Regions from separate parts of the Bacillus sp. LQ16 genome, predicted to be linked through region 2. Evidence: predicted binding sites of a transcription regulator. Region 2 holds the regulator's gene; the other holds the start of a gene.
What was found. The regulator LexA, encoded in region 2, represses DNA repair genes until DNA is damaged. The targets are predictions, from matches to a motif close to CGAACATATGTTCG.

Region 1: AC3EMB_RS11465 (YolD-like family protein) is a predicted target of LexA. The motif match lies at 1,007-1,020, and genes of this name have one in related genera.

The regions. Positions count from the first base shown of each region.
Region 1 is NZ_CM173491.1:2,272,067-2,276,533, forward strand. It holds gene AC3EMB_RS11455 (hypothetical protein) at 1-179, shown strand, start outside; gene AC3EMB_RS11460 (hypothetical protein) at 428-835, shown strand; gene AC3EMB_RS11465 (YolD-like family protein) at 1,157-1,492, shown strand; gene gerPF (spore germination protein GerPF) at 1,701-1,916, opposite strand; gene AC3EMB_RS11475 (hypothetical protein) at 2,124-2,459, shown strand; gene AC3EMB_RS11480 (hypothetical protein) at 2,504-2,704, shown strand; gene AC3EMB_RS11485 (SDR family oxidoreductase) at 2,846-3,553, shown strand; gene AC3EMB_RS11490 (DUF6944 family repetitive protein) at 3,797-4,467, shown strand, end outside.
Region 2 is NZ_CM173491.1:3,605,905-3,610,371, forward strand. It holds gene AC3EMB_RS18045 (bifunctional metallophosphatase/5'-nucleotidase) at 1-1,098, shown strand, start outside; gene AC3EMB_RS18050 (DUF896 domain-containing protein) at 1,139-1,378, opposite strand; gene AC3EMB_RS18055 (YneB family resolvase-like protein) at 1,424-2,080, opposite strand; gene lexA (transcriptional repressor LexA) at 2,222-2,842, shown strand; gene AC3EMB_RS18065 (DUF4097 family beta strand repeat-containing protein) at 2,934-3,737, opposite strand; gene AC3EMB_RS18070 (DUF1700 domain-containing protein) at 3,738-4,280, opposite strand; gene AC3EMB_RS18075 (PadR family transcriptional regulator) at 4,273-4,467, opposite strand, start outside.

The sequences.
Region 1 (4,467 bases), 1.3 Mb from region 2:
TTGAGTCATATGATGAAAATGTAAGTGATTTATTAGCTATATTAAAAGAAACGAAAGGGATTAAAATCGGAATTGTTGAGTATAAAGTGTTAAAGTACGAACTTAATTATTTTCGTCATCCGAAAAAAGCGGATACAGAGAGAGAGTTACATATAATAGTACAACCTAAGTATATGTAATGAAATATAATAATAAAAATCACTGATTCAGTTTTGTAAAGTTTCATAGAGTATGTAAGAAAAGAGAGTGTTGTAAATGCTCTCTTTTCTTATGCTTTGTGAGTTCGTTCATCATAGTATATGTGTTCAGTTATAGATGGTTAATAAACGAAAAAATTTAAAACTTTTTTGTTTAGGCAGGGATTTTATATTTGAGTAAATAAATATACTATGAAGTATTTTTTATACGAATATTGGAGGAGTATAAAATGAGTTTAGCAAGTTACATAGGCTGTAATGTAGAAATTCCGTTAACGGAGCCCGATTCTAATGATATAATTGTTTTTGGATCATGTTTTGCAGATGAAAGTATGCTTGAAATGGTACAAGAGTATCAATTCCAAACAAATTACATATATGAGGTTTCAACTAGTTGGGGAATTGAACTTGTCGAGTGGCAAAACGTAAAGGAAAAAAAAGAAGCGAAAGAAAAACTTTTAACTTTATGCAAGATTATGGAAGGTTATTTGGAAGATGGAGACTATATCGAATTATTCAGTTGTTGGGTTGGTGATGAAGATAAGGAACGAGTAGGGGAATTGAAATTAAAAATAAATCATTTTAATATAGATGAATTATGTATTCCAGAAAGAACATTAGTTAGGATAGAAAAATAAACATTGAAATATTTTTTAAGAAAAGGCGATTTCACTTTGTGTGAAGTCGCCTTTTAGTTGTTATATGCATTTTACATAAGAAATGAGAAGCTTATTTGATAAAGGAAAAAGTATGGAGATAAATAAAATTATGTTTTTTGTTAAAAAATAATAAGTATGGCTCTTCTCAAAAGAACGTAAGTTCGTGTATAATAAGAACGAATGTTCTTTTGAGAGGTAACCTAATTATAGTTTAGAAGTAAATCCGAGTTTAGTGCGTATTAAAAATAACTAAGGGATAGTATGGCTAAATAAATGTATAAATGATCAAGGAGATAAAAAATGAACGATGTAAAGATACAAAAAGAAGAAAGAGAGTGGGTTCCGTTTACAGTAATATCCGAACAACTTTTAAATATGAGAAAGATTATTGGAGAGAAATTAAAAGTACAAAAACCGCTTTTAACAAACGAAGCAAAAGAGAGAATTTCTGATAAATTATTAACGTCATTACTGTCTGAGAAAGAAATATTGGTAACATATTTTGAAGATGGTTACATACTAACAAGCTACATGACTGTTGTACATATCAATCCGGTAAAACAAATTGTAATTTGTACAGACGCCTTTTATAAAACTTACGTATTTAACGCTATGGATATTATTGAAATAACGTAAAAGAAGCTGAATATTAAATGGCAGCTTCTTTTATTTCTGATTTATGAGACAAATAATACAAGAAAAAGCAGCTAGCTTCGTGCTAGCTGCTGAGCCCCAGGGAAAGGGAGAAAAAGATAGGGTACTCCAAAATCAACAAGAGCTGTCAAACAGCCTGATTATAGTATAGACAAATTAAAATTTTCTATACAAAAAGTTGAACATAAGATTAGGCTGTACCCACTTGGTTTTGATCTGCAAGATCAGAATCAAATGTATTGGTCGCGCTAACACCGCTAAAAGTATTAACAACAAAACCAACGTTTGATGCGCCAGAACCATTATAAGCTTTCGTATTTTCTTTTGGAGAAACGTTGTAGAAATCACCTAAGTTAAATGAACCATTACTATTTTGTACAACTAAATTCCCTACAACTGATGGCATAATTTTCACCTGCTTTATAATAAGTTGTTAACATTACTATATGGAGTTATAGTCCAGATGGTTCATATAATAAAAATTGTGGAATAGTAAAACGTTTGGAGCATGGATTTCAATAAAAGTGTGTTAAAATTAATATAATAAAGTTGAGTAATTTTTTAAAAAAATTTGTATAATTGATATATACGAAAATTAAGGAGGCAAAATGTAATGAAAGATATTATGAAAAAAGTTGATTTAACAGATGCCAAATCAAGTAATCTTGTTGCACTAATTTATAGTAATGAAGTTATATTAGTTGAAGACGCATTTTGTCCAAATGAAATAAAATTAAAGTTTAATGAAATTGCAATTTTATCTGCAATTAAAACAGCTCATATTGCGAAAGTGTCTATTAGGAAAGAACTTGAAGCGCTTTTTCATGATACGGGTGTTATATTAGTGAAACAAAATGTTGATTATGGTAGTAGCCAATCTATTACCATGCATTTTGAGCAATTTAAAAAATTGCAATATGAGATTGAATATTTAAATAAAAGTATGTAATAAGGCAGCTAAATAAAGGTTCTATCATAAAGGTGGAATGTGTTGTGTTGAAAAAGTGGTTTGAAAATTATTTGGGTGAATCGCATTGTAAACATAAATATATTTTTATTAAGATGCAGGATAATGAGGATTTAAAAAAAGGTACATTAGGTGTAGTTTATATTTACCAGTGTGAGAAATGTGGAAAAGAGAAGTTGAAATGTAAAAACGATAATGAAATAAACAATGAATTTTTAGATATATAGCAAAAAGTAACCATGATGGTTACTTTTTTATTTATGTATGCAATATCAAAACCATTACTAAAGTATGAGTTGAGTTGATACTATAGTAAATGGCTGAATAAAAATGAAGAGAGTAAAATATAGGGAAGGAGGATGAGAGAAATGCAGAGAAAAGAAATTGGTAAATCTGTAATTATTACAGGTGTGACACAAGGGTTAGGACGTGCGATGGTTGATCGATTTCATGAATTAGGGTGGAACATATATGGTTGTGGACGTTCAAAAGATAAAATTGAGGAACTAAAAAAACAGTACAGTAAAATACATGATTTTCAAGTAATTGATGTTTCAGATTCTCAGCAAGTTAACAACTGGGCAAATTATATACTTAATAGACATACGGCTCCCGATATGATAATAAATAATGCATCGATTGTAAATCAAAATGCACAACTTTGGAAAATTACGGCTCAAGAATTCGAAAATGTAATGAATGTAAACGTGAATGGTGTAGTGAATGTAATAAGAGCGTTTGTTCCCGCAATGGTAGCTAGGAAAGAAGGAATTATCATTAATATGAGTTCTAGTTGGGGGAGAGAAGGTGAAGCTGAGCTTGCGCCATATTGTGCCTCGAAATTTGCAATTGAAGGTATCACTAAATCTATGGCACTGGAATTACCTCATGGCATGGCTGTAGTTGCTTTAGATCCTGGAGGGAGTATTAGTACTCCAATGCTGAAGTCATGTGCGCCACAATATATAAATGAATCACCTACACCTGAAACTTGGTCACATAAAGCAACTCAATATATATTGAATATAACAATAGATGAAAATGGAGATTCATTGACATGCCCAGCATGCATATAAAAAGCACCTTTAAGGTGCTTTTTATATTAGTAGCACATTATATCATTCACAAAATTACATTTGAAAAATAAAATAAAAGATTAAGGGTGGAATTTATTTATTCCGCTATTTGCCAATCAGTAAGACCCCCACCTCAAAATTCAGCGAAAGTAAAGAATTTAGGCGGGGGATGAAGAACACCCCATTGATTAAAGTTTTACTTTATTTTGAAGGGTTTAGAAAATATTTAAATAGGTGATAAAAATGAATCCAAGCGGTTTAAAAGTTACAGGGGCATGGTTTCAAGTAGGAGGGAACCTTACAGCTGCAATTGGAACGACAAGAGGATTTATTGGAGAAGAGAAAGTTGAATCGGATCTTGTTATTGTAGGAAGCTCATTACAAGCCCTCGGGTATATATTACAAATCATTGCGAGCAATTATGATGATGGGGAAGAAAAAAGAGAAAATCAAAATATAGGCTTAGAGAATCAAAGTAAATTACTTGATCAAATAGGAATTGAGCTATTAGCATTAGGGAATATATCAAATGTAATAGGAACATATTTTAATATAAATGAACAATCGAAAGAAAATGATTATCTTATTATTACAGGGAACAGTTTACAATCGATCGGTGCTTTTTTCGGAGTAGAAGCAGCTTTGATGGATATAAATGTGCTACAGAAAATAATTATATTAGGTAACTCCATGCAAAGTTTAGGTGCTGGATTACAAGCGTATCAAGGTGTTTCAAATGTATTGAAAGATGAGAGAGAAAATGAAGATAGTATTTTTGATAAGAAGGATGAGAGAATAATTGCACTCATTGGTATTTGGATACAAGCGATAGGAACGTTAATTTCTGCAATTGGAGTAACTGCAATAGAGGAAGAAAATAGGCTAGAAAACAATGAAAAGGTTGAAATACTTAT
Region 2 (4,467 bases):
GAACAGGCCCATCACATTAAAGATTTACTATTTGAAGATGCATTAAAGACTACAAAAAAATGGGTTTCTTATATTCGCGAACATGAGAAACCCGATTTATTAGTCGTAGCCTATCACGGTGGATTTGAAAAAGATTTACAAACCGGGGAACCTACTGAAGTGTTAACAGGTGAAAACCAAGGATATGCAATGTGCCATGAAATTGAAGGCATAGATCTTTTACTAACAGGTCATCAACACCGAGAAATTTCTCACACAATGGCTAACGGTGTAACAATTTTACAGACCGGATGCAATGGACACTCAGTCGGCAAAGTAAAAGTAACATTCGAAAAAGCGAAACGTAAATGGGTAAAAAAAGAGAGCTCTTCTGAATTATTATCTGTACAAGGAATTGAAGCGGACCAAGATGTACTTTCATTGGTAGCCGATTACGAAGAGAAAACACAAAAGTGGCTTGATCAACCTATTGGAATCATTCAGGGGGACATGCAAATTTCAGATGCTATGCAAACTCGTTTGCACGATCATCCTTTTATCGAATTCATAAATAAAATACAGATGGATATAGCTAAGGTATCAATTTCTTGTACAAGTTTGTTCCATAATACATCTCCAGGTTTCCCGGAACATGTAACAATGCGTGACATCGTTTCTAATTATATTTATCCAAACACATTAAAAGTAATTAGAATAACTGGAGCTGATATAAAAGCCGCTCTTGAACTCTCTGCTTCTTATTTCACATTAAAAACAGATGGATCCATCATCGTAAGTCCTACCTACATAGAACCAAAACCACAACATTATAATTATGATATGTGGGAAGGGATTTCATATGTATTAAACATTTCAAAACCAATTGGTGAAAGAGTAGAATCTTTACAGCATAACAGTGCTCCTCTTAATATGAATGAAGAATATGAAGTTGTAATGAATAATTATCGTGCAAGTGGCGGGGGAAATTTCTTTATGTTTCAAAACAAACCGGTAGTAAAAGATATACCCACAGATATGTCTGAACTTATCGCTAATTATATATTGGAACATAAAACGATAGAAGCAACAGTTAATAACAACTGGAAAGTTATTAAATAACGATTTTTACAAATAAAAAAAGATGGGCTTCGCCCATCTTTTAATTTAATTTTGCATTATCTTGCTTTTTTAAAGCTTTTAATTTCGTCGGTGTGACATCTGTACCTTCTTCGTTAACAACTTTAATTCCTTTAAGTTCGTTTAACATATTTTGACGAAATCCTTTTAAATATTGTTCACGTAGCGATTGACGCTCACGTTGCTCTTCTTCAGTTAAACCTTCAGCTTTTGCTTTTTTCGCTAAGAAGTTAATGCGTTCAACGAGTTCGTGATTAATCATCTCGAATCCCCCTTCTAATCAAAACTGATTATTATCATACAATAGTTACTCTTCTTTATCAAGCAATTGCTTCGTATACTCTACATATCTACGATGTACAGTCGCCTTTGAAACATTATGACCAAATCCACGTAATGTTGCTGCAATTTCTTCAAACGTGAGTTCACTTTTTCGCAAACGTACAATTTCCTCAATTGGCACTTCTTTTTTCTCTCTTCCTACACTTAAATGACGATTTTTTAAATTATTTTCTGGACGATAACCTTTTTCTACTGCACGTTGCATACCTCGTTTAATTTTCAAATTATGAATCTTTCTTTGATATTCTTCAACAATACCAATAATATCTAATACCATCGAATCAGAATCCGACAATTGTAATTCACCATTATGTGTATGCGTATATACTTTTATGCCTTCTTTATGTAAACAATGCATTAATGCGATCTTCGCATTTCCTCTACCAAGGCGCGTTTCATCTTGTATAAGTAACACATCAATTTGTTCGTCTCGAATTGTATCCAGCACCTCTAATATACCGTCACGTTCAATTGTATATCCACTAGCCTGCTCTTCAATCACCTTAGTAACATTCATTTGATAGCGCTCAGCTAAATGCAATAATTCATCTTTTTGACGTAATAATGATGTTTCTTGCGCTTCTTTCGTTGTACTCACACGTGCATAAATAATTGCATTCATTTTGAACCCCTCTTTCTCCCTATTATTTCCCTATAGTGTAACATAAATCCGCCATTTGTTCGAACTTATGTTTGTAGAATGTTTTTTCACATGTTATACTTATTAATAAGAAAAATGAAAGAAAACGAGGTGTTAGAAAACATGGAAAAGTTAACGAAACGCCAGCAAGACATTCTCGACTTTATTAAGCTAAAAGTACAAGAAAAAGGATATCCACCTTCCGTACGTGAAATTGGTCAAGCAGTCGGCCTCGCTTCTAGTTCTACAGTGCACGGACATTTATCACGATTAGAAGAAAAAGGATACATTCGACGCGATCCAACAAAACCACGTGCCATTGAAATTTTAGGTGAAGACCGAATGGATACGGAAACACAATCTGTTATTCAAGTTCCAATTGTCGGAAAAGTTACTGCCGGTTTACCAATTACAGCGGTCGAAAGCGTAGAGGAACATTTCCCACTTCCAGCTAGTATTGTTGCTGGAGCAGACCAAGTGTTCATGTTACGTATTTCTGGAGATAGTATGATTGAAGCTGGTATTTTCGATGGAGATTTAGTTGTTGTTCGCCAACAACAGTCTGCATATAATGGTGAAATTGTAGTCGCTTTAACAGAAGATAACGAAGCAACTGTTAAACGTTTCTATAAAGAAAAAGACCATTTCCGTCTACAACCAGAAAACTCTTCATTAGAACCTATCATTTTAAAACAAGTGTCAGTTATCGGGAAAGTAATTGGCGTATATCGTGATTTACATTAAAAATAATAAAAAGAAGATAATTACCTTATTTATATACGGTAATTATCTTCTTTTTTGTATTTTGATAGATTTCCATACATTCTATTTCTTATTAACGAGTTTCAATCGTCACATCTCCCGCAGCCGTTTTACCGCTAATCTTTTTACTACCATTGCCAATTGTTACGTTATTATTTTCTTCATTAAAAATTGTTACATCTCCGGCAGCACTTTGCCCAGTAATTACCGCATCTTGTGGTTTTTCCGATAAAGTAATATCTATATCTCCCGCAGTTGAACTTGCTTCTAGATTATACTTGGAATCATGATCTTGAATATTTATTTCCCCACTTGTTGTTTTTGCGGTCACTTTCCCTAATACCTTCTTAAAGTTCACCTCACCAGCTTTTGTCGATCCCTCCACATTCTTAGCCGTTACTTGTTTCAACTCTACTTCTCCAGCAAGTGTTCTAACACTTACGCTATCACTTTTCACATCACTCATTTCGATTTGTCCAGCAGATGAATTTACTTTTACATCTTGATAAGAGCGTTCGGGCACAAGGAGAGTCAATTTAGACGTTTGAAACCTAAAATCATAAAAAGAAAAATCAAATGAAGCACCTTTTTCTCTTTCCCCAATAATTTTTAATGTGTCACCATCTTCTGCAATACGAATCTCTTGTTTACGTACATCTCCTGATTGCTTTACATAAAAAGAAGAATCAGGAGATTTTTGGATAACAATATCTCCGGCATCTAACTTAACTTCTATATTTTTTAATGTTTCGTTTTTAATTACATCTTCTTTATCGCCTTTTTCAGCAGTTTGTACTGCTTTTTCATATGTTTGGGAAATTCCTATTACTCCAATAATGATACAAGCGATAGCGATTAAAAATAGTTTTTTCATCATTTACTCTCCTTTTATCATTTTGAAGTTCCATATTACATATCGTACACACAATCTCTTAAACCACTTTGTACTATAAAAAGCGATAATACACAACAATAAACCTACTCCAACAAACGTTATACTAACGAAAAGATCCAACCATATAAAAGTACCCATAAATACTTTTCCAATAACGAAAAATGGTGTTACTACACTAGCAATACCACCAATCCAAAAAGAAAATATAAAAGCAACAATTGCGACTAACGGGCCTAACACAATAATAAAATTAAACAAACTAAGTCCAATCGCTGCCATAACAGCTCTTGTCACATTTGAAGTCGATGGATTTTTTTTCATTTCATCGAAGCGATACATCGCAAGTAACTCTTTTGCGATTACTTTCGGAGAACCAAGGCCCTGAATTATTTCTGATTCAGTTTTCCCCTCTTCTAGTCCAAACTGAAAGTGCTCTTCATAATCCAATAAAATATCTTGCCTCTCTTCCTCTGGTAACTTTCTAAGATAACTTGATAATTCTTTAAGAAACCCTTCTTTACTCATCCCATTCCACCCCTTCAATAATTTCTTGTACCCCTTTCGCAAAATCACGCCATTCTGTTACCAACAAATGAAATTGCGTCTCCCCTTGCTCTGTTAATTGATAATATTTACGAGGTGGCCCTTCTGTAGATTCCTTTAAATACGTTTGAAAATACCCTTCTTTCGTCAAACGACGTAACAAAGGATA